DNA from 4 places in the Streptomyces sp. NPDC002566 genome. Region 3 is predicted to be linked to each of the others. Evidence: riboswitches for the same ligand, from Rfam matches in the RefSeq annotation. Region 3 holds a riboswitch; each other region holds the start of a gene.

Region 1 (7,806 bases), on a different contig from region 3:
GCGGACGACTCGTCACCCTTCTTGCCCGCGGCGCCCGAGAGCAGCCCGCTCTCCAGTCCGCCCAGGTCGGGCAGGCCGAGGTCGGTGGTGATCTTCACGGTGCCGGACAGCTGCTGGACGTCCGAGGCGGCGATCTTCTGGATGAGCTGCTGGGCGGTGATCTTCGGCAGGTCGGGGTCGCCCGAGTCGGCGAGCGCCGGGACGAGCCCGATCGTCGCCGCCGCGACGCCCACCACGGTGACCGGGACGACGTACCGCACGGCCTTGCGTCGTCCGACGGGCAGGTCGTCGGCCTCCCCGGCGTGCGTGCGGTCGTCGGATGCGAACGGTGCCATGTGTGCCTTACCTCCGTCGTCGGCGGCGGCTGGTCATCTCGGGTGCGACGGTCCCCACCACAAGCCGCCATTCTCACCCGAATCGGTGAGCGGTGGTGATTTCCGTGGTTTCCATATGACCAAACAACCCGCCTCGATACGTCAACCCGAGGGCGCAACTACGCGTACGCCTGCGGTATGACACGGGGGTTGAGCGGGTGGGGGTACCCGTAGGGGGCGGAGGGGGATCTGACGGGGTGAAGGGATTCCCAGGGGGCCGCTCAGGGGCGAAGGGATTCCCAGGGGGGCGCTCAGGGGTGAAGGGATTCCCAGGGGGGTCGCTCAGGGGGTGGAGGCGCGTGCCCTCGAGTGGCGGGGCGTCACCCCGCCCGGTGCACCACCGCGTCGCACAGCTCCAGCAGCGCCCGCTTCGCCTCGCACTCCCGCAGCGGCGCCAGCGCGGCCCGCGCCTCCTTGGCGTACCGCACGGTGTCCGCGCGGGCCTGCTCCAGCGCCGGGTGGGCCCGGAGGGCGGCCAGCGCCTCCGCGTGCCGCGCGTCGTCGCTGAGGTCGGAGTCGAGCAGTTCGCAGAGCGCGATGTCCTCCGGCAGCGACAGCCGCTCCGCGCGCTCCCGCAGCCGCAGCACCGGCAGCGTGGGGATGCCCTCCCGCAGGTCCGTCCCGGGCGTCTTGCCCGACTCGTGCGAGTCCGAGGCGATGTCCAGGACGTCGTCCGCGAGCTGGAAGGCGACCCCGAGCCGCTCCCCGTACTGGGTGAGCACGTCGACGACCGTCTCGTCGGCGCCGGACATCATCGCGCCGAAGCGGCACGCCACCGCGACCAGGGAGCCGGTCTTGCCGCCCAGCACGTCGAGGTAGTGCTCGACCGGGTCCCGGCCGTCCGTCGGACCGGCCGTCTCCAGGATCTGGCCGGTGACCAGCCGTTCGAACGCCTCCGCCTGCACCCGGACCGCCTCGGGCCCGAGGTCGGCGAGGATGTGGGAGGCGCGGGCGAAGAGGAAGTCGCCGGTGAGCACCGCGACCGAGTTGCCCCACCGCGTGTTCGCGCTGGACACCCCGCGCCGCACCTCGGCCTCGTCCATCACGTCGTCGTGGTACAGCGTGGCCAGGTGGGTCAGCTCGACGACCACGGCGGACGGCACGATGCCCGGCGCGTGCCGGTCCCCGAACTGCGCCGACAGCATCACCAGCAGGGGCCGGAACCGCTTCCCGCCCGCCTTCACCAGATGCTGCGCGGCCTCGGTGATGAAGGGGACCGCACTCTTGGTGGCCTCGAACAGGCCTTCCTCGACAGCCGCCAATCCGGCCTGGACATCGGCTTCCAGAGCCTGGTCCCGCACGCTCAGCCCAAACGGCCCGACGACGGTCACGAGGGGTCTCCTGTCTGCTGGTGTCCGCTGGCGCTCACACGGTTTGTCGATAGGTCGCCGACCTCACTCAAGTCAGCGTATCCGGTCATGTTTCGATCACCGATAAGCCCCCACGTCCCCCGGCCCCACGTCGCCCGACCGGGAGGTGCCGCGTCCGGCCCGCGAAGCGCCGGTACCCCGGAAACTCCCCTCCACCCCGCCGACCGACGACGACCCCCGATGTGCCGAATCTCACGACGCCCGCCAAATAAATCGGAACCTGGGCACTAAATCAGACATTCCGCTCCGTTAATTCCATCGGATTCCGCTCACGCCCTTTTAAAAGCGACTTGGAACCCGATGTCCGATTTAGTCGGTCTTGTCATCGCGGGTGAGTTGGCTCACTTCACCGCCGGAGGCGCGGGAATCCGCCAGCCCCTGGATCCCCCACCGCGTCACGCGAGTTGACGCTTGCCGAATGCAAAGGATCAAGCGCCCCATAAACACCAGACCAAGGTCAATAGGGGTTTTCCGTGATTCCGACACTTGTTTCGGACATGTGCTCTCGCATACGTTCCCGGCCAGCCGGACAGACGCCTCATCCTGCCGCCGTCCGGCGACTTCCATCGACGAACCACTCGCGCACGGCAGGAGCGGGGGACTCAGGCAGAACGCCGGACCGGAGTACGTCACGCACGTGCCGGGCCGGCTCGGGGTGAAGTCGTGTCGCCGTGCCCCACGGCGCCGACCGGGCAGCTCTCGCCCGAACCCGACAGCTCACCCCGCAGGCGCCGGAGAGGAACGTCCCCATGTCCGCTGCCGCTCAGCACCGCCGCCGCTTCATCCGCGCCATCGCCGTCGCCTGCGCCGGCGTCGCCGCGCTCGCCCTCCCCGTCGCCGGAGCGAGCACCGCCTCGGCCGCCACCACCGCCGCCCCCGAGACCACGCTCGCCGGCTACCCCAACAACCTGGACGGGTGGATCCGCCAGTCGCTCGCCATCATGGCCGAGAAGAAGATCCCGGGCACCTACCACGGCATCTACCGCAACATCATCCGCGAGTCCTCGGGCAACCCGAACGCCATCAACCTGTGGGACTCCAACGCGGCGAAGGGCACCCCGTCCAAGGGGCTGCTCCAGGTCATCGACCCGACCTTCGCCGCGTACCACGTCGCCGGCACCGCGTACGACCCCTACGACCCGGTCGCCAACATCACCGCCGCCTGCAACTACGCGGCGGCCCGGTACGGCTCCATCGACAACGTCTTCGGCGCGTACTAGACGTACCCGTAGGACCCGGAGACCCGCAGTACCCGGGGCTCCGTAGACACGTAGGACCCGTAGACACGTAGGACCCGTAGCCCCGTAGGACCCGTAGCCCCGCAGGGTCCGTGCGTCTAGGGGAAGAGTCGTTCGAGGACGACGGCCACGCCGTCGTCCTCGTTCGACGCCGTCACCTCGTCGGCCACCGCCTTGAGCTCGGGGTGGGCGTTCGCCATCGCCACGCCGCGCGCCGCCCAGTCGAACATGGGGATGTCGTTGGGCATGTCGCCGAAGGCGAGCGTGTCCTGAGGCCGCAGACCGAGGTGCTCGGCGGCCAGGGCGAGTCCCGTCGCCTTGGTGACGCCGGACGGCTGGAGTTCCACCGTGCCCGGCCCCGACATGGTGACGGTGGCGAGCGAACCCACCACCGAGCGGGCCGTCGCCGCCAACTCGTCGTCGGACAGGGTGGGATGGCGCAGCAGCACCTTGCTGATCGGCTCGCACCACAGGTCCTCGCGCGAGTCGACCCGCAGGGCCGGCAGGGTCGGGTGCGGCATCCGGTAGCCCGGCTCGATGAGGGTCAGCCCGTCGACGCCGTTCTGGTCGACCGCCGCGTACACCTGGCCGACCTCGGCCTCGATCTTGCCCAGGGCCACCTCGGCCAGCTCCCGGTCCAGGGTGACCGACCACAGCAGGCGGTCCGCCGCGATGTCGTACACCTGCGCGCCCTGTCCGCACACCGCGAGCCCCCTGCTCCGCAGGATCCTCAGCAGCGGCCGCACCCGTGGTGCCGGGCGGCCGGTCACCACGAGGTGACGGGCGCCGGCGGCCGCGACCCGTGCGAGCGCGTCGAGCGACCGGTCGGAGAACGTGTCGTCGTCGCGGAGCAGCGTTCCGTCCAGGTCGGTGGCGATGAGGGTGTACGCGGAGCGCGCGGCATATGCGTGAGGTGCGGCCATGACCAGAGAATACGGATCCCGGACACCCTCAACTCACCGCCGATTCAACCGTTCCGCAGGGAGGGAAAGGGCGGTTCTGCACCGGTTGGCAACAACATGGTCCGCTACCTACCGCTCGCACCGTCTGGAGGGGTACCGTCCACAGTGTCCGGGGGGACTTGATCGGGGGGTCAGGTTGAACAGTGGACGTATCCGTGTGCTGGAGCCGGAGGATCTCGGCGAGGGGGAACGGGAGCGGTGGCGCGCGCTGCGCGCGGCGTCGACCGCTCCACGCAACCCCTTCATGGAACCCGAGTTCGCCGACGCAGTGGGGCGCGTGCGCCCGCGCACGCGTGTGGCGGTGGTGTACGAGGGGCGCGAACCGGTCGGCTTCCTGCCCCACGAGCGGGGCCCGCTGGGACGGGGGCAGGCCCTCGCGTACGGCGTCTGCGACGCGCAGGGGGCCGTACTGAGCCCGGGGCTCCGGCTGGACGCGGCCGAACTGATGCGCGCCTGCTCCCTGTCGAGCTTCGCCTTCGACAACCTGGAGGCGGAGCAGGGCCTGTTCACGCGGTACGCGGCGGCCGAGTACGCCTCCTACGTCATCGACGTGGAGAAGGGGTACGAGACCTACGAGTCCGTCCTGCGCGCACAGTCGCCGAAGTTCCTGAGGACGACGCTCGCCAAGGAGCGCAGGCTCGGCCGGCAGGCCGGACCGCTGCGGTTCGTGTTCGACGAGCGGGATCCCGCCGCGCTGCGCACGCTCATGGCGTGGAAGTCCGCCCAGTACCGGCGCACCGGGCGCCGGGACCGGTTCGCCCAGCAGTGGATCACCCGGCTCGTGCACCGGCTCGCGACCGAGACGCGCGCCCCTGACTGCTCCGGCGCGCTGTCCGTCCTCTATGCCGGCGGGCGGCCCGTCGCCGCCCACTTCGGGCTGCGGTCGACGACCGTCCTGGCCTGCTGGTTCCCCGCCTACGACCCGGCGTTCGCGAAGTACTCGCCGGGTCTGGTGCTGCATCTGCGGATGGCGGAGGCGGCCGCCGCCGAAGGCATCGGCCTGCTGGATCTGGGGCGCGGCGCGGCCGAGTACAAGGACTCGCTGAGAACGGGCGAGCTGCCCGTGTACGAGGGGGCGTGGACGCGGCCGTGGGCGGGCGCCGCACTGCACTGGCTCAGCCGGGAGCCGTCCCGCCGCGCCCACCACTTCGTCCGCAGCCGGCCGAGGCTGGCCTCGGCGGCGAACCGGGCGCTGAGGAGCGCGGGCCGGATCCGGGGGAGGTGAGGGCGGTTGACGGGGAGGAGCCTGCGGTTCGGGAGAGGGGAGCACATCGTGTCGCGTGCGCCACGTGTCCAGCGGGAGATCCGAAGGTTCCTGGACATCGGTCCGGTTCAGGTCGCCGAACTGGATCTGCCCGACGGGGACGCGTACGCGGGTGGGGACGCTGGTGCCGATGGGGACGTCGGTGTCGGTCGGGACGCCGGTGGGGAGGTGTCGTTGAGGCCCGGGCCCGGCAGTCCGCCCGTCACGCACGGCGAGGTGTTCCTCCTGGTGAGGAGGGGTGGCCGGCCGGTCGGCACTCTGCTCGGACGGGTCCCGGAGGGCGCCGACCCCAGGACCGTTCTCGCCGCGCAGGCCCGGGAGCAGGTGGGCCCACGGCCGGCGCCGACCGCGCCTCCCGCACCGTCCACCACCGCCCCCACGCCTCCCGTGCCGTTCACCACCGTCGTGATCGCCACCCGCGAGCGCACCGACCGGCTGGCGCACGCGCTCGACTCGCTGCTCGCCCAGGACCATCCCGACTTCGAGATCGTCGTCGTGGACAACGCGCCGACCACGGACACCACGCGGGAGCTGATCGAACGCAAGTACGGCGAGCGGGTGCGCCACATCGTCGAGCCGGTGCCCGGTCTCGCCGTCGCGCACAACAGGGGCGTCCGGGCCGCGCACGGCGAGGTCGTCGCCTTCACCGACGACGACGTCGTGGCCGACCCGCGCTGGCTCACCGAACTCACCACTCCCTTCGCCGCCGACCCCGGCCTCGGCTGCGTCACCGGCCTGATCCTGCCCGCGCGGCTGCGCACCCCGGCCCAGGTGCTGCTGGAGAGTCACGGCGGCTTCGCGAAAGGCTTCACGGCACGGACGTACGACCCGTACGACCCGCCCGCCGACGAGCCGCTGTTCCCCTTCACCGCGGGCCGGTTCGGCTCCGGCGCGAACATGGCGTTCCGGGCGGACGTGCTGCGCGCGGTCGGCGGCTTCGACCCGGCGACCGGCGCCGGCACCCCGGCCCGAGGGGGCGACGACCTGTACGGGTTCGTCCGCGTCCTCGCCCAGGGCCACCGACTGCACTACACGCCGCTGGCCCTGGTCTGGCACCACCACCGTCAGACCTGGCGCGACCTGGAGAACCAGGCGTACGGCTACGGCGCCGGCCTCACCGCCTACCTGACCGCCCTCCTGGTCAACCGCCCCTCCCTCCTCCCGGCGTTCCTCGCCCATCTGCCCCGGGGGCTGGCCCACGCCCGGACGCTGACGGCCGGCCGGGAGGCGGGGGCCGAGACGGAGGCGCGCGCGGGTGCGGGCGGCGGCGCTCTCGTGGGTGCGAGCACCGGAGTGGAAGCCGGTGCGCGGAGTGCGCCCGGGGGGTACGACGAGCGGACGCACGCCTGGCCTCGGCGGCTGTCGCGGCTGCAGCGCAGGGGGATGCTGTACGGCCCCGTGGGCTATCTCCGCGCCCGACGAGCACTCGTCGGCCCCCTGAGGCGCTCTGCGGACGAGCCGTTGGACGGGCCGTTCACGCCGCCGGGAGGTGCGCGATGACCGCCGTACCGGTGCTGCTGTATCACGCCGTGACGGACGACCCGCCGGACTGGATCGCCGAGTTCACGGTCGGTCCGAAGGAGTTCGGCCGGCATCTCGACGCCGTGGTCGACAGCGGCCGTACGCCCGTCACCATCAGCGCGCTCGCCGACCACCTCGCGGGGCGGGTGCCGCTGCCGGCCCGGCCGGTGCTGCTCACCTTCGACGACGGCTTCGCCGACCTGCCCGGCCCGACCGCCGACGCGCTGGCCGGACGCGGACTGTCCGCCACCGCCTACCTCACCACCGGCGCCATCGCCCCGGGCGGCCGCAGTCTGCTGCCGCCCGCGCCGATGATGACGCTGGCGGACGCGGCACGGCTTGAGCAGTCCGGCATGGAGATCGGCAGTCACACGGTCACCCACGCCCAGTTGGACACCCTGGGACCGAGGGCGCTGGCCCGCGAACTGCAGGCGTCACGAGCCGTGTTGGAGGACGCCCTCGGCCATCCGGTCCGTCATCTCGCCTACCCGCACGGCTACAACAGCGGCCGGGTCCGCCGTACGGCCGCCGCCGCCGGCTACGAGACGGCCACCGCCGTGCGCCACGCGCTGAGTTCGGACCGTGACGAGCGCTACCGCATCGCCCGCCTCATCGTGCGCCGCGGCCACACCGTCGCCGACCTCGAGACGTGGCTCGCGGGCGGCGGCGCCCGTGTCGCCCCCTACCGGGACGGGCCCCTGACGGTCGGGTGGCGGTGGTACCGGCGCGCCCGAGCCGTCGTGCGAGGGCCGGTGTTCGCCGGCTGAACCGTCCTGGAAGACCGGAGCATTTCGCAGCGATCGACATGAACAGCGTCTCCGTACTCGGCCCGGGGAGGGAGCCCCAGCGTGCAGTCACATGTGCCCGTGCCGGCGCAGGGAAGCGGCACGCCGCCGCGCGCTCCCGGCCCTGACGCCGTCACCGGTCCGGGCCGCCAGGAGCGAAGCACCCGACACGGCCGGAGACCCCTGCGGTTCCCGCGCCGCACGCCCGGCCCCGCCGCGCCCGCGCTGCTGCTCGCCGCCGCACTGTGGGTGTACTCCCTGCCGCGCATCGGCTTCCGCGTGATGGGCGAAT
Region 2 (7,806 bases), on a different contig from region 3:
GACCCAGCAGTGGGAATGGGGCACGCAGGCCTTCGACACCGGCGCCTACGACGCCACGCAGTGGAACGCCGACGGCGGCGTCCCCGCCACAGGTGCCGAGGAGTACGAGCACCAGCAGGCCACCGCCGCCTTCGAAGCCGTCGCCTACGACGAGCCGGGCGCACACGACTACGACGAGCAGGGCGCGTACGACGAGAACGGCGCGTACGACGACGCTCTCGCCTACGACGACGGCGACCCCGCCGCCACCGGCGAGCTGGCCGCCGTCCCCGACGCCCCGCTCCTCGACGACCAGGAGGAGACCGCTCCGGCCCCCGTCTCCCGGGTCGCCGCCCGCGCCGCCAACCGCTCCCGCCGCCGCTCGCCCGTGAAGCGCTCCGCGCTCCTCACCGTGGCCGTGCCCTCGGCCTGTGTGATGGGCGTCGCCGGCATCGCCGCCGCCTCCGTCGGCACGCTGACCGGCGGTGACGACACGGAGACCACGGCGTCCGCCGCCGAGGCGCAGCCGGTGAAGCCGTCCGCCGCCAACAACAAGCTGGACGCCCAGCTCCAGACGCTGAGCGCCGAGGCCGACGACTTCGGCGACCGGGTCAGCCGCACCCAGGAGCGCATCGACCTCAAGGCGCAGCAGGAGGCCGACCGCAAGAAGGCGATCGCGGAGGCGGCCCGCAAGGAGCGGCTGCGCCCCAAGTACGCCCTTCCGGTCGCCGCGCACGGGCTCAGCGCCCTGTACGGCCAGTCCGGCATCAACTGGATGTCCCAGCACACCGGCATCGACTTCCCGGTCTCCTACGGCACGACCGTGATGGCCGCGACCGACGGAACCGTGCGCACGCAGTACAACGTCGCCTACGGCAACATGCTGATCCTGACGGCGAAGGACGGCACGGAGACCTGGTACTGCCACCTCTCCAGCTACCGCGTCTCCTCCGGCACCAAGGTGAAGGCCGGCGAGCCGATCGCGTACTCCGGGAACTCCGGCAACTCGACCGGACCCCACCTGCACTTCGAGGTGCGGCCGGGCGGAGGCAGCTCGGTCGACCCGCTTCCGTGGCTGCGCAGCCACGGTCTGGACCCGACGTAGGCGCCTGTCGGCACCACCTTTCGGTGAGCCCCCGCCGTGACGGACTCCGTCGCGGCGGGGGCTTTCCGTCATGTCAGAGCTTCTCCACCGGCGCGTACCGCAGCAGCAGCCGCTTGGGCTTGACGTCGCCGAAGTCGATCGTGGCCTCGGCGTTCGCGCCTGTGCCCTTCACGGCGACGACCGTGCCGAGCCCGAACTGGTCGTGGGTGACGCGGTCGCCGACGGCCAGGGAGACGACCGGCTTCTCCGCCGTGCGCCGCGTGGCGAAGCCGGACGCGCCGGCCGCCGAGGAGCGGGAGCGGGACGACGACAGCGAGGCCGCCACCGAGGACGCCGGGCCTCCGGAGGACAGAGGCGAGGTCGCGCCGGTGCGCTTCCAGTCGACGTGCGTGGCCGGGATCTCCTCCAGGAACCGGGAGGGCGGGTTGTACGAGGGCTGCCCCCAGGCGCTGCGCATCGCGGACCGCGTGAGGTACAGCCGCTCACGCGCGCGCGTGATGCCGACGTAGGCGAGGCGGCGCTCCTCCTCCAGTTCCTTGGTCTGGCCGAGGGCGCGCATGTGCGGGAAGACGCCGTCCTCCATGCCGGTGAGGAAGACGACCGGGAACTCCAGGCCCTTGGCGGTGTGCAGGGTCATCAGTGTGATGACGCCCGAGCCGTCCTCGTCCTCGTCGGGGATCTGGTCGGAGTCGGCGACGAGCGCGACCCGCTCCAGGAAGTCGGCGAGCGAGGCGGGCGTCTCGCTCTCCCCCGACTCCTGCTCGAACTCCAGGGCCACGGCCGCGAGTTCCTGGAGGTTCTCGATGCGGGTCTCGTCCTGCGGGTCGGTGGAGGCCTGCAACTCGGCCAGGTAGCCGGTGCGCTCGAGGACCGCCTCCAGCACGGTGGCCGGCCCCGCGCCCGACTCGACGATGGTGCGCAGTTCGTCCATCAGCACGTTGAACCGCTTCACGGCGTTGGTCGACCGCGCGGCCATCCCGTAGGCCTCGTCGACGCGCTTCAGGGCCTGCGGGAAACTGATCTTCTCGCGCTGGGACAGTGCGTCGACCATGGCCTCGGCGCGCTCGCCGATGCCGCGCTTGGGCACGTTGAGGATGCGGCGCAGCGGCACCGAGTCCTCCGGGTTGGCGAGGACCCGCAGGTAGGCCAGGACGTCCCGGACCTCCTTGCGCTCGTAGAAGCGGACGCCGCCGACGACCTTGTAGGGCAGGCCGACGCGGATGAAGACCTCTTCGAAGACACGGGACTGCGCGTTGGTGCGGTAGAAGACGGCGACGTCCTTGGCCTTCGCGTCGCCCGCGTCCGTGAGGCGGTCTATCTCGTCGGCGACGAACTGCGCCTCGTCGTGCTCGGTGTCGGCGACGTAGCCGGTGATGCGCGCGCCCTCGCCCGCGTTGGTCCACAGGTTCTTGGGGCGGCGGGACTCGTTGCGCTCGATGACCGCGTTGGCGGCGGACAGGATCGTCTGGGTGGAGCGGTAGTTCTGCTCCAGCAGGATCGTCGTCGCGTCCGGGTAGTCCTCCTCGAACTGGAGGATGTTGCGGATGGTCGCGCCACGGAAGGCGTAGATCGACTGGTCGGCGTCGCCCACGACGCACAGCTCCGCCGGCGGCACGTCGTACGTGCTCGGCGGCACGTCGACAGGGTGCTCGGAGGTGCCGACCAACTCGCGGACCAGGGCGTACTGGGCGTGGTTGGTGTCCTGGTACTCGTCGACCAGGACGTGCCGGAAGCGGCGGCGGTAGTGCTCGGCGACGTCGGGGAACGCGCGCAGCAGATTCACCGTCGTCATGATCAGGTCGTCGAAGTCGAGGGCGTTCGCCTCGCGCAGCCGCGACTGGTACATCGCGTAGGCCTGGGCGAGCGTCTTCTCGAAGCCGTCGGCGGCCTGGGCGGCGAAGTCCTCCTCGTCGACCAGCTCGTTCTTCAGGTTGCTGACCTTGGCGCTGAAGGACTTCGGCGGGTAGCGCTTGGGGTCGAGGTCCAGGTCGCGGCAGACCAGGGCCATCAGACGCTTGGAGTCGGCGGCGTCGTAGATCGAGAACGACGAGGTGAAGCCGAGCCTCTTGCTCTCGCGGCGCAGGATGCGCACGCACGCGCTGTGGAACGTCATCACCCACATCGCGTTCGCGCGCGGGCCGACGAGCTGCTCGACGCGCTCCTTCATCTCGCCCGCGGCCTTGTTGGTGAAGGTGATCGCAAGGATCTGCCCGGGGTGGACATCCCGCTCGGCGAGGAGGTGGGCGATGCGGTGGGTCAGCACACGCGTCTTGCCCGAGCCCGCGCCGGCGACGATGAGCAGCGGCGAACCGGCGTGGACGACGGCGGCGCGCTGGTTGTCGTTGAGCCCCTCCAGGAGCGCGGCGGCGTCGATGACCGGACGGGGGGCGCCGTCGCGGTAGTGGGCGTCCCGGTCCGGGGGCACGTCGAACTTCCCACCGAACAGATCGTCCGGAACCGACTCCGGAGTGTGATCGTCCTCGGGCGGAGGCGGGGGCTCCTCCTCGTGGCCGCGCGGGGCCTGGAGGTCCGCCAGGAAGCTGTCGTCAAAGAGGCTGCTCATCGCTCTCCGAGTCTAGGGTGCCGCACCGACAACCCGCCGCCGTCCCGGGAACATCACCACCTGACGGGCATGGACATGCGGGATCAATCGACCCAGAACATGAAAAAGGACATCGATCCCTCCGCATCGATCACGGAACGCCAAAGACCTGACCGAGAGTCACGGAAATGTATCGGGGCATATCACCCATCAACCTTCACAGGGGCCACAGCAGTTGGCTACCGTGCCCGGCAGGCCGTACGCCCCCCACCGGCGAACCCCGCCGGACCGCGCGGCCTCCGCCGAGTCCGGCGCACGCCCTCGCGGCCGCCGGAGCCGGGGACCCACCGAGAACTCGGGGTGAATCGGCCGCCCGCCCCGCAAGGGCGCGGCCGTAGGGCAACCCTTCCGAAGCACCCGCCCGAACCCGACAGCTGACCCGGTAGGCGGAGCACGGAAGGAGTCGCCTCCCTTGGCGTCGCAGCACCGCAAGCCACGCTCCCAAGGCACGCGCGCAGCGGGCATCCGCACCCCCGCCCTCGCCACCGCCGCCCTCGCCTCCGTGGCGCTGCTCTCACAGACGGCCCAGGCCGCGCCCTCCGCCGACGGCAAGCCGAGTCTGGAGGAGGTCGAGAAGAAGGTCGGCGACCTCTACCGGCAGGCGGAGTCGGCGACCGAGAAGTACAACGCCGCCAAGGAGAGGACGGCCCGGCAACGCACGCGCGTGGACGGCCTCCTCGACGACGTCGCCCGGCGCACCGAGAAGCTCAACGAGGCGCGCGAGGAGCTGGGTTCCTTCGCCGCCGCCCAGTACCGCACCGGCGCCTCCGCGCCGGACACCGCGACCTTCCTGCTCGCGGACACCCCGCAGGACTACTTCGACCGGACGCAGCTGATGGACCGGCTGACCAGCCGCCAGAAGGAGTCGGTCGACGCCTACGTCACCGAGCAGTCGGCGACGATGAAGAAGCGGCAGGAGGCGTCCCAGAGCCTTCAGACGTTCACCGCCTCGCAGAACGACCTGAAGACCGCCAAAGCCACCGTCCAGAAGAAGCTCAGCGACGCGCGCGTGCTGCTGTCGAGGCTCACGGCACAGGAGAAGGCGCGGCTCGCCGAGATCGAGAAGCGCAAGCAGCAGGAGGCCGCGCGCAAGGCGGCGGAGCTGGCGCGGCAGCAAGCGGCCGAGCGGGCGGCGGAACGGGCGGCGGAACAGGAGAGGAGCGCCGGCTCCTCCGGCTCGGACGCGCCGTCCGCGTCCTCGTCGCCCTCTTCGTCATCCTCGTCCCCGGCCCCCGACGCCTCCTACGGCACCAAGGCGGCGAAGGCGCTCGCCTACGCCCGCGCTCAGATCGGCACGCCGTACGTCTGGGGCGCCACGGGGCCCGATTCCTACGACTGCTCCGGGTTCACCAAGGCCGCCTGGAAGGCCGCCGGGGTCTCCCTCCCGCGCACCACCTACGACCAGGTCAACGCCGGCACGACGGTCTCCGTGGCCGACGCCCGGCCCGGCGACCTGATCTTCTTCTACGACGACGTCACCCACGTGGGCCTCTACATCGGCAACGGCATGATGATCCACGCGCCCAAGCCCGGGACGTACGTGCGCGAGGAGTCGGTGTTCTACGACGGGGAGTCCGCGATCCACAGCGTGGTCAGGCCGGCCTGAGCCGGGGCACGGGGGCACGGGGGCACCGGTCGGGTGTGCCGGGCCCTGCCCTGCGCGCCGCGTCAGGTCCAGAGGACCGCGATGAAGACGTTGGCCACGGTCAGCGCGCCGACCAGCCCGAACAAGGGCTTCTCCACGCTCTCCTCGTCCCGCTTCACATAGACGAGACCGAGGATCACGACCAGCAGGGCGAGCTTCACACCGATCTTGATGTTGTTGACGGCCTGGTCGTCCGCCTGGTTGAGGCCGACCAGGACGACACCGGTGACCAGCATCGTCGCCGCGCCGTGCAGCATCGCGGGGACGAATCGGGCCGTGCCCCGGCCCATCGCCTTCATCTGGGTGAGGAAGCCGCCGAGGAGCGCGGCGATGCCGATGATGTGCAGGCCGACGAAGAGATGGATGAGTACGTCCATGGAGCCGGATGCTAGTCAGCGGTGCGGTCGCCGCCCGACACCGGCCCACCCTCGCGCACACCCGGCCCGCCCCTCGGGCGCGTGTCGCATATATGCGCCGCATAGCAGCCCGCCGTCGGAATCCGCCCCGAAAGCGCCGCATCGGTCAGTGAAGTGCGCGGAACCGACGGCTTCGGAGCGGCCCGGCGATCATGTCCGGTCACCCTTCAGTCCACTGGTGTCACTTCCGCACATCTCGTTACCGACCCGACATCACCGGGCCTAGCGTCCTCCCCCAGGTGACCGGCTCCCCACCGCCGTCCGGACCAGGGACGGCAGTCGGCCACCACCGCCGAAAGTCCGGCGGCGCGTCCGCTTCCCTGAGCGGGCCGCCGCCGGACGCGTCAGCCGCTCCCCGCGGCCGTACGTCCGTCCGCTCCCCACGGCGGGCACGGGCCCCGCCCGGCCCCACCCGACGGCCGTACCGACGAGGCGGTCGTACGAAAGGACGTGCAGTCCCACGTGGCAGCGCACCGCAAGCCGAGACAGCGCTCGCTCGGCGGCCATACGGTCCGAACGGCGGCCACCCTCGCCCTCGCCGGCGCGGCGGGCGCGACGGCTTTCGAAGGGGCCGGCGTCGCCGCCCCCGAGGCCACTCCGGCGCAGGTGAAGGCCAAGGTCGACAAGCTGTACCAGGAGGCGGAGGCCGCCACCGAGAAGTACAACGGGGCGCAGGAGAAAGCGACGGCGACCGAGCGGCGGCTGAAGGGCTTACAGGACGAGGCCGCCCGCAGGGAACTGCGGCTGAACACGGCGCGCGAGGCGCTCGGCAACATGGCGGCCGCCCAGTACCGCGGCGGCGGCCTCGATCCCGCGATGCAGCTCTTCCTCTCCGACGACCCCGACGCCTACCTCGACGGCGCCGCCTTCGCCGAGCGGGCCGGCGACCGGCAGTCCGGGGCCGTCGCCCGGGTCCGCGAGCAGGTGCGCGAGGTCGAGCAACTGCGCGGCGCCGCGCGCGTGGAGCTGACCTCGCTCAAGAAGCGCCAGGCCGAACTGCGGCGGCACAAGAAGACGATCACCGGCAAGCTGGACGCCGCGCGCGACCTGCTGTCCCGGCTCACGGCGCAGGACCGGGCCGAGTTCGACGACGAGGGGACAGGCGGCGGCACGGGCCCGCGTGCCTCACGCGGCTCCACGGGCGCCCGCGACGCTCTCCCGGCCGCCGGCTCCGCCACCGCCAAGGCGCCCAACTCCCGTGCTGCGGAAGCCGTCTCCTACGCCTACTCCAAGCTCGGCAGCCCCTATGTGTGGGGCGCGACCGGCCCGAACGCCTTCGACTGCTCGGGGCTCGTCCTGGCCTCCTACCGCTCCGCGGGCGTCGCCCTGCCCCGCACGACGTACGCGCAGATCGACGCCGGCCGGCGTGTCTCGCGTTCCGAACTGCGCCCCGGTGACCTGGTGTTCTTCTACTCCGGTATCACCCACGTCGGCATCTACGTCGGCGACGGCAAGATGATCCACGCCCCCAACCCCTCGGCCCCGGTACGCGTGGCCCCCCTCGACGAGATGCCTTTCGCTGGGGCGACACGGGTGGTGTGAGAGCACCTGGGCGGCCGGGGCGGGGTGGCCGGGGTGCGACCCGATGCGGACCGACCGTCGGGTCTGCGTGGCATGGGCATGCGACGCGGTAGGTTCAGCGCGCGAAGCGAACGGCCCCGCGCCTGTACGTCGGCGTCGGGCAGACCGCCGTCTCGACCCAGCCGCTCACGCCCCTGGCCCGCTCGAAAGAGGCCCGATGTCTCCAGCCGCGCTGCCGCCTCCCCCGCCGCACATCCGGTCCTGGCCCGACCGGTCGGCGCTGTTGGCCGACCGGGAGCGGGCGCTGGCGGAGCTGCACGGGCACAGCCTCGGCGTGCACCGCGTCCTGCTGCTGTGGCTGGTGGCGCTCGCGGCGATCATCGGCTGGGCGCTGCTGGTCCTGCCGCTGAAGCAGTTCGAGGAGCATGACCCCACGGGCTTCCTGCTCGGCCCGGTCTTCGCCCTTCTCGGACTCGCCGCGCTGACCCCCTCCGTCGTCGCCGTCGCGCTCGCCGTGCGCCGCGACCAGCAGCTGCGC
Region 3 (7,806 bases):
GTAGTCCCGCAGTACTACGGGGTTCAGCCGACGCTGAGTCCAGTGAGGCTCGCCAGTGGCAGGGTGTGCTGGGTCTGGAGGACCTTCGCCCGCAGGTAGCGGACGTTGTGCTCGGTGGTGAAGACGCCCGTCGGCACCCGGTCCAGGACGTCGATCCCCAGCGCCCGCAACTGGCCTGCCTTGTCAGGGTTGTTGGAGAGCAGGTCGAGCCCGGAGATGCCCAAGGCGCGCAGCATCTGGGCGGCGGCCGTGTAGTCGCGGTCGTCCTCCGGCAGGCCGAGCGCGGCGTTCGCCTCGTAGGTGTCCAGGCCCTGGTCCTGGAGGGCGTACGCGTCGAGCTTGTTGTAGAGGCCGATGCCGCGGCCTTCCTGGCGCAGGTAGAGCAGCACGCCGCCGCGGTCGGCGATGCGTTCGACCGCCTCGCGCAGCTGGGGGCCGCAGTCGCAGCGTGCGGAGCCGAAGACGTCGCCGGTCAGGCACTCGGAGTGCAGCCGGACCAGGGGGACGGGGCCGGGGTCGCCGAGGACCACGGCGACGTGCTCCTGGCCGTCGGCCAGGCCGTGGAAGGTGACCAGTTCGGCGTCGACGGAGTATCCGTCACCGAAGCGCAGCGGCACCCGGACTCGGGCTCGCGGGGTGGCGGCAGGGGTGTCGGGCATGCGGGTCCTCCCGGTCCGGGAAACGGATGCTTCAGATTTGAAGCAGATCGACCGAGCCTGACGCTATCCCATGCTTTAACTTTGAAGCAACCGGGACCGGTTGTGACGTGGGCCATGCGGGGCACGGGTGCGAGCGGCCGGCGTCACTCGTGCCCGGTCGGCCTCACTCGGTCCCGGTCGGTCTCACGCGGTCCCGGCCGGTCTCACTCGTTCCCGGAGCACGGCGACGACCGGCGGCGCCACGGGAGGTCCTCCGGCGCGCCCTCCTCGCCGTCGCCCTGGAGTCCCCGCGTGACCTGCGTGAAGATCTCCTCCAGTTGCCCCACCTGCTCCGGCGTGAGCCGGTCGAACAGGAAGGCCCGGACCGTGTCGACATGGCCGGGCGCCGTGTTCTCCAGGACCGTCATGCCCTCGTCGGTCAGGACCGCGACGCTTCCCCGCCTGTCCCAGCGGCAGTCCTCGCGCCGCAGCAGCCCGTCCTTCTCCAGCCGGGTGACCGCGTACGTCAGCCGGCTGCGGGTGATCTTCAGCCGTTCGGCGAGGTCCGTCATCCGCAGCCGGCGTTCCGGCGACTCGGAGAGGTTCGCGAGGATGGAGTAGTAGAGATGGGGCATGCCGGCCTCCTGCTGGAGCTGCCGGTCGATGGCGTCCTCCAGGAGGAGGTAGCCGGCGACGTAAGCGCGCCAGGCGCGCTGCTCCTCGGGGGTGAGCCAGCGGGTCGTCATGCCACCAGTGTAAGTTTGCTTCAAACTTGAACCAAGGGAGAGGTCGCGCGATGCCGTACCCGTACGTCCTGCTGTCCGCCGCCGTCTCCCTCGACGGCTACCTGGACGACACCGGCCCCGATCGCCTGCTGCTCTCCAGTCCCGCCGACTTCGACCGGGTCGACGAGGTGCGCGCCTCGGTGGACGCCATCCTGGTCGGCGCCGGCACCATCCGCGCGGACAACCCCCGGCTCCTGGTCAACTCCCCGGACCGCAGGGCTGCCCGGGTCGCTTCGGGCCGCCCTGAGTACCCGCTCAAGGTCACGGTCAGCGGCTCCGGCGAGCTGGACCCGGCGGCGAACTTCTGGCGCACGGGCGGCGAGAAGGTCGTCTACACCACCGACGAGGGAGCCGGGCGCGCCCGCTCGCTCGGCATCGCCGCCGACGTCGTCCCGCTCGGCCCCGCCCTGGACTGGCGCCGGCTCCTCGAACACCTGCATGACGTCCGGGGCGTGCGGCGCCTCATGGTCGAGGGCGGCGGGACGATCCACACCCAGCTCCTCCAGCAGGGCCTCGCCGACGAGATCCAGCTCGTCCTGGCTCCCCTCTTCGTGGGCGACGCGGGCGCGCCCCGGCTCTTCGGGCCCGGCGGCTACCAGGGCGGACGGCTGCGGCTGGTCGAGACGCGGCGCATCGAGGACGTCGTCCTCACCCGCTACGAGCCCACCGCGCCCGGCACCGGACCGCTGCCCGTCGCCGCCGACCGGCACTGGCTGGCCCTCGCCTGTGAGCTGGCGGCCGCCTGCCCGCCGTCGCGGACCGCGTTCAGCGTGGGCGCGGTGGTGGTGGCCGCCGACGGGACGGAGCTGGCGCGCGGTCACTCGCGGGAGGCCGGCGACCCGGTCGTCCACGCGGAGGAGGCGGCCCTCGCGAAGATCGACCCCGCGGACCCCCGGCTGGCGACGGCGACCGTGTACAGCAGCCTGGAGCCCTGCGCGCAGCGCTCCTCCCGGCCGGCCCCCTGCGCCCGTCTGATCCTGGACGCGGGCGTCCGCCGTGTGGCGACGGCCTGGCGGGAGCCGGACACCTTCGTCCGCGAGGCCGACGGCAGCGGGCTGCTGGCTTCCGCGGGAGTGGAAGTGCTGGTGCTGCCCGAGTACGAGGAGCGTGCCAGAGTTCCCAACAGCCACCTGACGGCACCCTGAGCGCGCCCCGGTTTCCGGCCCGCCCGGGCCCTGAGCGCCCCTGATCCGGGCGGTGGTCATTCGGGGTCCCGCGCATGGTCTACACTGGTGTCATACCGACGCGGGGTGGAGCAGCTCGGTAGCTCGCTGGGCTCATAACCCAGAGGTCGCAGGTTCAAATCCTGTCCCCGCTACTGAAGGCCGAGGGCCGGAACCCATTGGGTTCCGGCCCTCGGTGCGTCTCCCTCCGGAGGGCTACCCCGTGTACCGCCCGGGAGGGATGACTCCCTTGATCGCCGTCACATAGTGTGACCGCATGAGCGCCCTGCGCATGGCGTCCGGGCGCCCGTCACTTGTGGTGTCCGGTTCAGGAGTGACCCGTAGGGGTGGAGGGGCGGTCAACTCGCCCGTTTTTCACCGCTCATGGGGAGAACGTCCAGGCCAGAAATGTTGTTGATCAAGAAGAACGGCTTGGAAACATGCCCCTGCGTCTATTAACGTTCGATAACGCAGCGCGGTCGTCCCAGCCGACACAAGAGTCGGCTCCGTGCGCACGCGCCGAATCCCGCAAGGGAACCGGGGAACCACCACCATGGGGTGAATCACGCGAAGCCGCCGTATGACAACGGCCGGTTTACGCGCGTAGGAGACCTTCCCGCTCCGAACCCGTCAGCTAACCCGGTAGGCGACGGAAGGAAAGGAGTACGCCCGCGTGGCGTCCAACCGGCCTGCCGCAGAAGCCCCCTCCGTGCCCAGCCAGACGTTCGGCTATGGCAGCTACCGCACCGACGAGGGCCCCTGGGAGGAATGGAACCCCACCGCGGAGTCCGTTCGCCCGGTTCGCGGCCGGCATCGTGTCGCCAAGCAGCGCGGCGGACTCGCCCGTAGCTCCACGGTTCTCGGCGTCGGCGTCATAGCCGCAGTCGGCGGCGCCGGCATGGCCAGCGCCAACACCGGCAAGCCGCCGGTCTCCATCTCCATGCCGGACCTCCCCTCCGTGGGTTCCCTCATCTCCGACGATGACACCCCCCAGGAGAGCGCACCGGCCCTCGCCGCCTTCGGCAGCGTCACCGCCGAGCCGGTGGCCACCGCGACCGCGGACCAGACCGTCGCCGAGAGCACCGCCGACGCCGGCGAGGTGCTCCGCAGCCGGATCATGGCGCAGGCCGAGTCGCAGCAGACCCAGATCGAGGCCAAGGCGGCCGAGGCCGCCAAGGCGGCCGCCGTCAAGGCCCAGGCTGACGCCGCCGCGAAGGCCAAGGAGGAGGCGGAGGCCAAGGCCGCCGCCGCGAAGCAGAAGGCCGCCGAGGAAGCCGCGGAGAAGGCCGAGGCCGCACGCCTGGCCAAGCTCGCCGGCCAGTACACGCTGCCGACCTCCTCGTACACCCTCACCTCGACGTTCGGCGAGGCCGGCGCCTACTGGTCCTCCGGGCACCACACCGGGCTCGACTTCGCCGCCCCCACCGGCACCCTGATCAAGGCCGTGCACAGCGGCACGATCACCTCGGCCGGCTGGGACGGGTCGTACGGGTACAAGACCGAGCTGACCCTGGACGACGGCACCGAGATCTGGTTCGCCCACCAGTCCTCCATCAGCGTCAGCGTCGGCCAGAAGGTCACCACCGGCGAGGTCATCGGCCGCGTCGGCGCCACCGGCAACGTCACCGGCGCCCACCTCCACCTCGAGGTGCACCCCGGCGGCGGCAGCTCCGGCATCGACCCGGCGGCCTGGCTGCGGGACAAGGGACTCAACCCCTGAGGTTGTCCTGACGTTTGCGAACTCTTGGCCGGAGGTGCGGAATGCGCACCTCCGGCCTTCGCGTTGAAGTGAGGCATGACTTCTCTGCGCAAGCTAGGTTCCTCCGACCTCGAGGTCTTCCCGCTGGCCCTCGGGGGCAACGTCTTCGGCTGGACCGCCGACGAGGCGGCCACCTTCGCCGTCCTGGACGCCTACACGGCCGCAGGCGGCAACTTCCTCGACACCGCCGACTCCTACTCCGCCTGGGTCGAGGGCAACAGCGGCGGTGAGTCCGAGACGCTCATCGGCAAGTGGCTCCGTGCGCGCGGCAACCGCGACGACGTCGTCGTCGCGACGAAGGTCAGCCAGCACCCCGACTACCAGGGGCTGACCGCCGCCAACATCAAGGCCGCCGCCGACGCCTCCCTCCGCCGCCTCGGCACCGACCACATCGACCTCTACTACACCCACTTCGACAAGCCCGAGGTCCCCGTCGAGGAGATCGTCGGCGCGCTCGACGAGCTGGTGAAAGCGGGCAAGGTGCGGCACATCGCCGCCTCCAACATCTCGCCCGAGCGACTGCGCGCCTCCCTTGAGTTCTCCGACCGCGAGGGACTCGCCCGGTACGTGGCCCTCCAGCCCCACTACAACCTGGTCTCCCGCGACACCTACGAGGGCGCGCTGCAGGAGACCGCCGCCGAGGCCGGTCTCGCCGCCGTCCCCTACTTCTCGCTCGCCTCCGGCTTCCTCACCGGCAAGTACCGGCCCGGCGCGACGGTCGACAGCGCGCGGGCCGAGGGCGCCGCCAAGCACCTCGAGACCGAGCGGGGCCGGCGGGTCCTGGTCGCTCTGGACGAGATCGCCCGGGCGCACGACGCCGAGGTCGCCACGGTGGCCCTGGCCTGGCTCGCCGCCCAGCCGACGGTGGCCGCGCCGATCGCCTCCGCGCGGACGGTGGACCAGCTGCCGGCACTGCTCGCGGTGGGCGGACTGAAACTGACGGAGGCGGAGGTCGCGCGGCTGACGGAGGCTTCTGCGTGAGCGGTGCCGGAATGGCGTGAGCCGTGGCGGAGCGTCACCCCGTCTGAGGCGGGTGCCGTTCCTCGGGGCTCACCCGTAGGGAGTGTGGCCCGGGTGGGTCGGAAGCCCCGTGTGTCCTGGGGAGCCCGCGTGTCCTGAGGGCGCGGGGTGCCCCGGAGGGGCAGGCGCGGGGGGTCCGGCGTATCCGGGCCCGCCCACGGGTGCGGGCTGTCCCATGTGACCGGGCTGTCCGGCGTACCCGTGCTGTCCCGCGGGGCCGGCGGCGTGCGGGTGTTGGCCCCCGTACGACCCGTAGGCGCCGGGTGCTCCGTGCGTCCCGGGGCCGCCGGGCGCCCCGTGAGACCCGTACGACCCGGATCCGCCGGCTGCCCCGTAACCCGCGGGCGACCCGTAGCCCCCGTACGGCCCGGGTCGTACGGGTCCGGGGTGCGGGTACGGTCCCGGCACCGGGTGCCCGTACATCCCGTGGACCGGCCAGGGCGGCACGGTCACCGGTACCGGAGGGGCCGTCATACGGGCCGCGTGCTCCAGCGCGGGCCGGGCCACGTCCTTGCGTCGCCACAGCTCGTTCAGCAGCTCCCGTTCCCGGGAGACGAAGTCGGCGCCGGCCCGGCCGAGCCGCCCCCGGTGCCGCAGGAATGCCAGCGACGTCGCGTAGGCCTCGTACTGTGCGACCGTCCGCCCGGCGGGCTTGCCGAGGTGCTGCCGGGCGTACTTGCGGGCCAGCAGGCGCGCCCGCATCGAACCGAGCGCGTACGGCTCCGCCGGCGTGATCCAGCCGGCCGCCGCGTACGCGGGCAGCTCCTCGCGGACCGTGCCCAGCTCGCGCTGCCGCGTCCACACCACCAGCCAGGTCAGCACGCCGAACGCGGGCACCATGAACGCCCCGTACACCGCGAAGAAGCCCCACGCGCCGAGGACCGACGAGCCGTTCCAGAGGGCGTGCATGCCCATCGCGAGCAGCAACCCGCCCAGCGGGAGGAGGACCCTGCGCACCCGCCGCCCTTCCCCGGACAGCGCCGCGATGCCGAAGCCGATGCCGGTCAGGACGGTGAACAGGGGATGCGCGAACGGCGACATGATGACGCGTACGAAGAAGGTCGCCGCGGTCACGGAGGCGATGCCGCTGTCGCCGCTGAGCTGGTCGGTGCCGAACGCGGTGCCCAGGTAGAGGATGTTCTCGGTGAACGCGAAGCCGGTCGCGGTGACGCCGGCGATCACCACGCCGTCCACGAGCCCGGTGAAGTCCCGTCTGCGGAACAGGAAGACGAGGAGCACGGCCGCCGCCTTCGCGGACTCCTCCACGACCGGGGCTATCACCGTCGCGCCGAGGGTGTCCGCGCTGGAGGGGTCGGCGGTCGAGGTCGCGATCCACCTCGTCGCGAAACTGTTGGCGACGATCGCTATCAGCGCCGCCGCGCACGCCCCCCACGCGAACGCGAAGATCAGGTTCCGCCAGGGGCCGGGCTCGACCCGGTCCAGCCAGCGGAACGCGGCTATGAGCAGCGGTACGGGCAGGATCGCGAGCCCCAGGCCCACGAGGAAGCCCTGCGTGCCGGTCTGTTCGCGGACGAGGGCCAGGATGACCAGTCCGGACAGCGCGAGCAGGGTGATCAGGGCGCCGTAGCGGACCCACTTGTGCTGCCACCAGTGCGCGTGCCGGAGCCCACTGCCCTCGGCTGCTGTGCCGGGGTCCGGCGGGTACGGCGGAAACGGCGGACTGATGGCCACGGCATCGACCCTAACGAGCGAGAGGACGGCGGTGTAGGGGATTTCGGCCGGTCAGTGATCCCCGCGCTCCCCGTGCTGTACGCGGCGGAAGAGCAGATCGTTCACCACATGACCCTTGTCCAGCCCCTGTCCCTCGAAACGGGTGAGCGGACGGAAGGCGGGACGTGGCGCGAAACCGCCGTCCGGGCTGGTGTTCTCGAACTCGGGGTGCGCGGTGAGGACCTCGAGCATCTGCTCCGCGTACGGCTCCCAGTCGGTCGCGCAGTGCACGAGCGCGCCCGGCCTCAGTCGCGTCGCGGCGAGGTCGAGGAACTCCGGCTGGATGAGGCGCCGCTTGTGGTGCCGCTTCTTGGGCCACGGGTCGGGGAAGTACACGCGCAGTCCGGCCAGGGAGTCCGGGGTGAGCATCTCGCGCAGCAGGATGATCGCGTCGCCGTTGCCGACGCGCACGTTGGCCAGGCCGTTGCGGTCGGCGAGGGCGAGCAGGTTCCCCTGGCCCGGGGTGTGCACGTCCACCGCGAGGATGTTGGTGCCCGGGTCGGCGGCGGCCATCTGCGCGGTGGCCTCGCCCATCCCGAAGCCGATCTCCAGGACGACGGGGCGGTCGTCGCCGAACAGCTCGGCCAGGTCGAGGGGCCGGCCGTCGATGTCGAGGCCCCACTTGGGCCACAGCCGCTGCAGCGCGTCGGCCTGACCGGCGGTCACCCTGCTCCGCCGGGGCTGGAAGCTGCGGATCCGCCGCTCGAAGT
Region 4 (7,806 bases), on a different contig from region 3:
GACCATGAACGTCCGCCCCCGCGCCGACACCGACGTCCGGCGTACGCCCTCTCCGGCACCCCCGCCCGCGTTGACACAGCAGTCCGCCACTCCCGATACTGACCTGCCGTTCAGTAATGGCCCCAGGTCGAGGAGCCCGTATGACCGCCCCCCTGCTGTCCCTCACCTGGACCGACGACGTCACCGGCCGGCAGGGCTTCCTGGTCGTCGACCGGCTGGTGCGCGGCGTGTGCAGCGGAGGCCTGCGGATGCGGGCGGGCTGCACCCTGGAGGAGGTGACCGGCCTCGCCCGCGGCATGAGCTTCAAGGAGGCGCTGCACTACGACCCCGAGGCCCGTTACGTCCCCCTCGGCGGCGCGAAGGGCGGCATCGACTGCGATCCGCGGGACCCTGAGGCGTACGGGCTGCTGGTGCGCTATCTGCGGGCGGTGCGGCCGTACGTCGAGAGCTGCTGGACCACGGGTGAGGATCTGGGGCTCACGCAGGACGTCGTCGACCGGGCCGCCGCCGAGGCGGGTCTGGTGTCGTCGGTGCAGGCCGTCTATCCGCTGCTCGACGACGAGGAGGCGGCCCGGCGGCGGCTCGCCGACGCCTTCGCCGTCGAGGTGGACGGCATCGGCCTGGACGAGCTGGCCGGCGGCTGCGGGGTCGCCGAGTCGGTGCTCACGGCGCTGGACCGGGCGGGAGTGCCGTACGCCGGGACGCGGGTCGCCCTCCAGGGGCTGGGCACCATGGGCGGGGCCACCGCCCGCTTCCTCACGCGCGCGGGGCTGACGGTGGTGGCCGTCGCCGACGCCAAGGGGACGATCGCCAACCCCGAGGGCCTGGACGTGGAGGCGCTGCTGGCCGCGCGGGACGCGTACGGCACCGTCGACCGCGCCGCTCTGCGCCCCGGCGACCGTGAACTGCCGGGCGAGGCCTGGCTGTCGGCGGACGTGGAGGTGCTGGTGCCGGCGGCGGTGTCGTACGCGATCGGGGTGGAGGAGCAGGGGCGGATCACCGCCCGGTGGATCGCCGAGGCCGCCAACATGCCCGTCCTCTCGGCGGCGGAGGAGCTGCTCCACGCGCGCGGGGTGTGCGTGCTGCCGGACGTCGTGGTCAACTCCGGTACCAACGCCTGGTGGTGGTGGACGCTCTTCGGCGACATCGGCGCGGACGCGGACGAGGCGTTCGCGCACATCCGACGCTCGATGCGGGCGCTGGTCGAAGGCGTCCTCGCGCGCGCGGAGAGCGACGGCACGACCCCTCGCGCCGCCGCCCACGCCCTGGCCGCCCAGCGCCTGCCGGCGATCACGCGACGGTTCGGCAGTCACCGCTGAGGCGGGGCGCACCGGGTGACGGCGCGGGCCTGTGCGGAGGGGGCTGCGAGCACGTCGGTGCAGGTCGCGGGGGTGTGTAGGGTTGCCGCGTGGCGAGAGTCCGGTTGAGCGTGGCCGAGCGGCGTGAGGAGCTGCTGCGGGCGGCCATCGAGCAGATCGAGGCGCGGGGCGTCGCGGCGGTCAGGATCGCCGACGTGGCCGCGTCGCTCGGGGTGAGCAACGCGCTGGTGCTCTACCACTTCGAGACCAAGGAGAAGCTGGTCGCCGCCGCCTTCGCGCACGCCGCCCAGGACGATCTGGCCCGGCTGCGCAAGCTGCTGGGCCGCCGGACCACGGCCCTGGCCCGGCTGCGGTCGGCCGTGCGCTGGTACGCGCCCACGGGCCAGGCCAAGGGCTGGCGGCTGTGGATCGAGGGCTGGGCGGTGTCGCTGCGCGAGCCCGCGCTGCGGGAGGTCGCGCGTGATCTCGACCGGCAGTGGAAGGCGGCGCTGGCCGAAGTGATCGCCGAGGGGGTGGCCGCGGGCGAGTTCCGCTGCCCCGACCCGGCCGGCACCGCCCTGCGCCTGACGGCCCTGCTCGACGGTCTCGCCGTACAGCTGACGTCCTACCGGGGCGGGGTGTCCCGGGCGAAGGCCCACGACTGGGTCGAGGAGACGCTCACCCGGGAACTCGGTCTGCCGACAGGGAGTTGAGCAGCAGGCAGCGTCCGGGTGGACGCGCCCGCGCACGGCCGGCCGCACGGAGGGGCCGCTCGCGCCGACGCGGTCCCTCCGATGGACGGCCTCTCACGCCACCGACTGGATCCACACCTTGATGTCGTCCGGCGACAACGCGCCCTTGGCCGTGACGTGGTCCCCGGAGGACTCCCCGCGCAGCCTGCGGCCGATCCACGGCACGAGGTACTCGCGCGCCCAGTGCACGTCGTCGCGGCGGACGTCGAGGGCGCCGCGGGGCGGCAGCGGCGGCCAGGGCTGCTCCGGGTCGGCCGGGACCTCCAGGCCGAGCACCTGGCCGGCGCGCAGCGCCACGCGCGTGTGCCCCTCCGGGGAGAGGTGGAGCCGGTCGTGGTCCCAGGCCCGCCGGTCCTGCACGGACTTCAGCGACCACAGGTCCAGCACCGGACAGCCGTGGCGGTCGGCGATGGCGCGGACGTGCCCGTTGTAGGTGGCGATCTTGCCGCGCAGGTGTTTGAGGACGGGGACGCCTCGGGTGTCGAACCCGGTCGTCACCATGACCGTGCCGCACACCGCGGTGAGTCGGGCGATCGCCCGCTCGAACCGCTCGGCGACCTCGTCGGGGTCGGTGCCGGGACGGAGGATGTCGTTGCCGCCCGCGCAGAAGGAGACGAGGTCGGGCGCGAGTTCGACGGCCCTCGGCAACTGGTCGGCCATGATCTGGTCGAGCAGCTTGCCGCGGACCGCGAGGTTCGCGTACCGGAAGTCGCCCTCCGGGCGCCGGTCCGCGAGCAGTACCGCGAACCGGTCGGCCCAGCCGACGAACGCCCCGTCGGGCCCGGGGTCGCCGACGCCCTCGGTGAAGCTGTCCCCCACCGCCACGTACGACCCGATCACTGATCTGCTGTCATTCTTCGAATCGTCTGCCACAGCAGTGCATGATTCACCGTCGAATGTGACCTACGCGACCGTAGGCAAGGGTTGACTGGCGGTGAGAAAGGACACCCCTAAAGAATTTGCCAATCAAGGAATAAGGGACCACACGCGGAAGTCGTCGATGCGGAAGTGGCTCCACGTGGTGCGGAACGCGAAGTGCCCGCCGGTGTAGGGCTCGGGGTCGGTGTGGTCGAACACGAGCCGCCCGTTGTTCCACCACTGGACGGTGGAGCCGTCGGACACGATGCGGACGTGGTTCGGCTCGCCCGCGACGAGCAGCGGCTCGGTGTAGTCGTACAGCAGCGGCCGTTCCCCCGGCCGGCCGACGTAACGGCGCATCCGGGTCGTGGTGTTGGAGTTGGCGCCGTAGCCGACGTAGTACGTCGTGAGGTGGTCGTACTCCGCGAGGGCGCCGCCCCTGGGCGTGGCGAAGAGGTCGTCCGGGGAACGGACGTCGACGGCGTTCCAGAAGTTGTTGAGGTCGGAGACGCGGTCGTTGGCCCCGCCGGCGGAGACGGGGGTCGCCGTGTACTGGAGGACGTACGGTCCTTCGAGCCGCTCCCGGTACCAGATCGTCGCGCCGGCGGGCACGTCCACCTCGAGGGTGCCCCGGGAGGCGGTGACCGTGCCGCCGTTCTCCAGTTCCACGGCCCACCGGCACAGGCCGTGCCGGAAGTCGTCGTGGGCGACGAGCCGACGGCACCGGGGCGCGCCGCCTGCGGGGGCGGCGTTCGCGGTGGCCGCGGGGGCGATCGCGGCAAGGGCGGCGCCGGCGGCCAGGGCGCCGAACGCTCTGCGCGAGGTCGTCATGGGGGAACGGCTCCTTCGTGACGCGCGGAGTACGGCGGACAGCGCGGAAAGCGCTTGCCCGCCGACGGGCGGAGCTCACTGTGCCCTCGCCCCGCCACCGCTGTCGACACCCCGGGAGCCCTGCCACGAGACCGCAATACGACGATCACGGACTCGTGGCGGCCACGGGGGCCCGTCAGCCGACGGAGACGCCGCGCGCGCGGAGGTAGGCGACCGGGTCGACGTCGGAGCCGTAGTCCGGCGTGGTGCGGATCTCGAAGTGCAGGTGCGGTCCGGTCACGTTGCCGGTCGAGCCGGAGAGGCCGACCTGCTGGCCGGGGAAGACGCTCTGGCCGGCCGAGACGGAGAGCGCGGAGAGGTGGGCGTACTGGGCGTAGTGGCCGTCGGCGAGCCGGATGACGACCTGGTTGCCGTACGCGCCGCCCCAGCCCGCGGAGACGACCGTGCCCGCGCCGACGGCCTTGAGGGTGGTGCCGGTCGGGACGACGAAGTCGACGCCGGTGTGGTAGCCGCTGGACCACATGCTGCCGGACATCCGGTACGGGGTGCCGACGGACGCGTCGGACACGGGGAGGCGGAAGCCGGAGACGTTGCCGCCGCCGCGGGTGGTCTGGCCGGCCGACGCCTTCGTGGCGGACCGCGAAGAGTGCGACGACTTCGAGGAGTGCGAGGAGTGCGAAGACTTCGAAGAGTGGGAGGACTTCGGGGCGGACGACTTCGAGGAGTGCACCGAGCGCGAGCTCTTCGACGCCGTGTCACCGGAACCGGCGGCGCCCGCGGAACCGGCCGCCGCCCGCTTGCCGATCGACAGCTTCAGACCGGGGTGGATGAGCGAGGGGTCCTCACCGACGGCCTCGCGGTTGTCGGCGTACAGCTTCTGCCAGCCGCCGCGCACGTGCTGCTCGTCCGCGATCCGGGAGAGGTAGTCGCCGGACCGGACCGTGTAGGTCGTGGTGTTCGCCGCGGCCGGGGCCTCGGCCGCGGCGGAGCGCTGCGCGACCGGGACGGTCTGCACGGGCTTGTCCGAGACGGAGGAGACGGACTGGGCCGCCGACTGGGCGGGAGCCGCGTGGGCGCCGGCGGCGCCTATGAGCGGGAGGGCGAGTGCCGCGCCGCCGGTGCCGGCGGCGGCGATGGAACGGCTGAAGCGCGGGGCCTTGGGACGGCGGTGCTTACCCTTCGCGGGCATGGCGGGTTCCTCTCCGGCGCCTGCGAGGTGAGCTGTCGGGTGCGGGCTGGAGATGCCCGGCCGCGCCGGAGCGCGGCTTTACCCCAAGCCTGTTCCGGAGACCGGAACAGGCGGTCGTGCCTGTGGGTCCCCCGCTCCTGCCGTGGACGGGTGAGTGTCTGCGGGTTCCGGTCGGCGGCAGGATTCGGCGTCCGTCCGGATTGGCGTGAAACCTAAGCGACCCGGACACGCGGCGACAAGCGACACGTGCCCCGGTGACGTCCGCGTCGTGATCCGCTGCGCCGCGCTCCCGTCACACTCCGTGCACCAGGTGACGGATTCTGCGGGAAACGCCCATGAAAACTCCACGAATTACGTGAACATGGCTAATGACGCACGGTCACGAATATGACGCTGCTCACGCCGCACCGTTCCAGCGCCCCTTATTCCAGACCGAGTTGAACGAAGAACTCCAATGCGGGTAGAGCGCTCAAATGCGACGCAGACGGACAACCGTCGCATCGAGGTCACCACGCAGTCCCGTGCGCAACCCGTGATGCAACAGCACCGCCCCTCGGTGCACTTCGCCCGTTTCGAGGCATTCGTACGACGCCTTCGGGTCCAGGCCGCGCAACCGCACCGCCGGCGCCGGCTCACCGTAGCGCTGCGCCTGGAGCCAGGCGAGGACGACGCTCTCGTCCCCGCGCACGTACTGCACCGCGCTCAGGCCGCCCTCGGGGGCGCGCAGCCGGTGGAGGTCGCCGTGCTGGACGAGGGGCCGGATCTCCTTGTAGAGATCCACCCAGCGCCGGGCCTCGGCGAGTTCCTCCTCGGTCCACTCGGACAGGTCGCCGCCGACGCCGAGCACTCCCGCCATCGCGCTGACGAACCGGAACCGCAGCGAGCTGACGCGGCCGTTGAGCTGGGTGTTGGGACTGTCGGTGACCCAGGCGGCCATCACCCGCGCGGGATGGATCTGACTGAAGCCGTGCTGGATGGCGAGCCGGTCCAGCGGGTCGGTGTTGTCGGAGGTCCACACCTGGTCGGTACGGCTCATGATCCCGAGGTCGATCCGCCCGCCGCCGCCCGAGCAGGACTCGAAGGCGACACCGGGGTGTGCCTCCCGCAACCGGTCCAACAGGGCGTACAGGCCGCGCACATGGTCCACCCAGAGCCGCTGCGGATACGGGTCGTCCGGCCAGCCGGCGTCGGTGAAGCAGCGGTTGAAGTCCCACTTGACGTAGTCGATCGGCGCACTGGACAGCAGGGTGTCGAGCCGCTGCCAGAGGTACTCACGGACGTCCTCGCGGGCGAGGTTGAGGACCAGTTGGTTGCGCAGTTCCGTCCGCTTGCGGCCCGGCTGGAACTGCACCCAGTCGGGGTGCGCCCGGTACAGGTCGCTGTCCGGGTTGACCATCTCGGGCTCGACCCAGATGCCGAACTGCATGCCGAGCGCGTGCACGTACTCGGCGAGCGGCTTCAGGCCCTTGGGGAAGCGGTCCGGGTTGGGCGTCCAGTCGCCGAGCCCCGCGTGGTCGCCGGTGCGCGCGCCGAACCAGCCGTCGTCGACCACGAACAGCTCGACGCCGACGGCCGCGGCGCGGCGGGCGAGAGTGGCCTGCTGCTCCTCGGAGATGTCGAAGTAGGTGGCCTCCCAGGAGTTGAACAGCACCGGCCGGTCGCGCTCGGCGTCGGGGATCACGTGGGCGCGCTGGTAGGCGTGCCAGGCGCGGCTGGCGCCCCCGAAGCCCTCGTCGGTCCACAGGCCGGCGAAGACGGGCGTGGTGAACTCCTCGCCGGGAGCGAGCAGCAGCAGGCCCGAGTCGTCGTGGCCGGCGCCGCCGGTGATCTGCACGCGCGCGTCGGGCAGTTGGGCGACGGAGATCCGCCAGGACCCGGACCAGCCCAGGGCGCAGCCGTAGACCTCGCCGCGCTCCTCGGTGGCGTCGGCGTCCAGGGCGACCCAGGGCAGGTGCTGGTGGCTGGTGTGGCCGCGGCGGCTGCCGATGACCTTCTCGCCGTAGGTGAGGGGCGCGCGGGTGAGCCGGGACTCCGCGGCCCAGCGGCCGTGCAGCTGGGACAGCCGCCAGCCGTCGCGGTCGGGGAGCGTCCAGACGGCGGAGTCGGCGCGCAGCAGCTCCAGCGGCTCGTCGCCCTGTCCGCCCTCGTGGCGAAGGGTCGTCCAGCGCTCCACGACGTCGCCGCGCATCCGGTAGTGCAGGGTGACGGCCAGTCGGCCGTCGCGGAAGCGCAGCCGCAGCTCGTCGCCCTCCTCGCCGGCGTCCGTCTCATGGCCGACGAAGGTCCACTCGGTGCCGCGCCGTCCGGTGGTGCGCACCGACAGGGCGGGCCGCACGAAGCGGGCCCCGCCCTCCACGGGGTACTCCTCGCGGCCGTCGAGGGGGGACTCGAAGGCCCAGTAGTCCGGCAGCGGGCGCACGGCGAGCGCCTGCGCGTCGGCGAGCTCGATCCGGGGGCCCCAGTGCAGGTGCACGAGCTCGTCGGTCTCGGTGACATGGACGGCGTAGCTGCTGGCGGGCCCGGAGAGGAGCCAGGTACGGCCGTCGGCGTCGGACTCGGGCATCAAACCCCCACTGATTCGAACAGGTGCGATCAATCGCCGACATCATCCGACGTCGAGGTTCACTGAGCAAACGTCAGGGGGGCGCTTCGCGGAACGGGGGGGACGTCGGAGGGGGTCGGCCTCGGGCGGACCGGGGGATGTCGAGTGAGCCGGGGCTGGGACGGGGCTGGGCGGACGCCGGCTGAGCGGGCCTCGGGCGGACCTAGGGGACGTCGGATCTGCTGGGCCTTGTAGGGAGCTCGGCGGACGCCGGGACGGCAGCGGCAGCACTCCGTGGAAGGCGCGGATTCGTCGCCGGGTGCGGGGTGCGTTGTG

The links. Region 3 has a riboswitch for cyclic di-AMP ahead of ACFYXA_RS24195 (M23 family metallopeptidase). Riboswitches for the same ligand answer to the same signal wherever they lie in the genome.
Region 1: another riboswitch for cyclic di-AMP. It lies ahead of ACFYXA_RS20820 (transglycosylase SLT domain-containing protein); the one in region 3 lies ahead of ACFYXA_RS24195 (M23 family metallopeptidase).
Region 2: another riboswitch for cyclic di-AMP. It lies ahead of ACFYXA_RS19950 (NlpC/P60 family protein); the one in region 3 lies ahead of ACFYXA_RS24195 (M23 family metallopeptidase).
Region 4: another riboswitch for cyclic di-AMP. It lies ahead of ACFYXA_RS03750 (peptidoglycan DD-metalloendopeptidase family protein); the one in region 3 lies ahead of ACFYXA_RS24195 (M23 family metallopeptidase).

What each region holds. Positions count from the first base shown of each region.
Region 1 is NZ_JBIARD010000004.1:795,428-803,233, forward strand. It holds gene ACFYXA_RS20810 (outer membrane lipoprotein carrier protein LolA) at 1-335, opposite strand, end outside; gene ACFYXA_RS20815 (polyprenyl synthetase family protein) at 695-1,705, opposite strand; cyclic di-AMP (ydaO/yuaA leader) riboswitch at 2,347-2,490, shown strand; gene ACFYXA_RS20820 (transglycosylase SLT domain-containing protein) at 2,494-2,964, shown strand; gene ACFYXA_RS20825 (HAD family hydrolase) at 3,081-3,905, opposite strand; gene ACFYXA_RS20830 (GNAT family N-acetyltransferase) at 4,081-5,169, shown strand; gene ACFYXA_RS20835 (glycosyltransferase) at 5,218-6,708, shown strand; gene ACFYXA_RS20840 (polysaccharide deacetylase family protein) at 6,705-7,496, shown strand; gene ACFYXA_RS20845 (hypothetical protein) at 7,578-7,806, shown strand, end outside.
Region 2 is NZ_JBIARD010000004.1:620,639-628,444, forward strand. It holds gene ACFYXA_RS19940 (M23 family metallopeptidase) at 1-1,084, shown strand, start outside; gene pcrA (DNA helicase PcrA) at 1,158-3,647, opposite strand; cyclic di-AMP (ydaO/yuaA leader) riboswitch at 3,945-4,090, shown strand; gene ACFYXA_RS19950 (NlpC/P60 family protein) at 4,099-5,292, shown strand; gene ACFYXA_RS19955 (hypothetical protein) at 5,355-5,708, opposite strand; gene ACFYXA_RS19960 (C40 family peptidase) at 6,210-7,289, shown strand; gene ACFYXA_RS19965 (hypothetical protein) at 7,486-7,806, shown strand, end outside.
Region 3 is NZ_JBIARD010000006.1:16,018-23,823, reverse strand. It holds gene ACFYXA_RS24220 (ASCH domain-containing protein) at 1-4, shown strand, start outside; gene ribA (GTP cyclohydrolase II) at 24-659, opposite strand; gene ACFYXA_RS24210 (MarR family transcriptional regulator) at 863-1,384, opposite strand; gene ACFYXA_RS24205 (dihydrofolate reductase family protein) at 1,435-2,568, shown strand; tRNA gene ACFYXA_RS24200 (tRNA-Met) at 2,668-2,741, shown strand; cyclic di-AMP (ydaO/yuaA leader) riboswitch at 3,094-3,252, shown strand; gene ACFYXA_RS24195 (M23 family metallopeptidase) at 3,260-4,306, shown strand; gene ACFYXA_RS24190 (aldo/keto reductase) at 4,382-5,326, shown strand; gene ACFYXA_RS24185 (PrsW family intramembrane metalloprotease) at 5,396-7,057, opposite strand; gene trmB (tRNA (guanosine(46)-N7)-methyltransferase TrmB) at 7,109-7,806, opposite strand, start outside.
Region 4 is NZ_JBIARD010000001.1:871,587-879,392, reverse strand. It holds gene ACFYXA_RS03770 (Glu/Leu/Phe/Val dehydrogenase dimerization domain-containing protein) at 141-1,319, shown strand; gene ACFYXA_RS03765 (TetR/AcrR family transcriptional regulator) at 1,409-2,011, shown strand; gene ACFYXA_RS03760 (SGNH/GDSL hydrolase family protein) at 2,105-2,890, opposite strand; gene ACFYXA_RS03755 (DUF6250 domain-containing protein) at 3,017-3,739, opposite strand; gene ACFYXA_RS03750 (peptidoglycan DD-metalloendopeptidase family protein) at 3,915-4,928, opposite strand; cyclic di-AMP (ydaO/yuaA leader) riboswitch at 4,933-5,091, opposite strand; gene ACFYXA_RS03745 (alpha-galactosidase) at 5,398-7,491, opposite strand.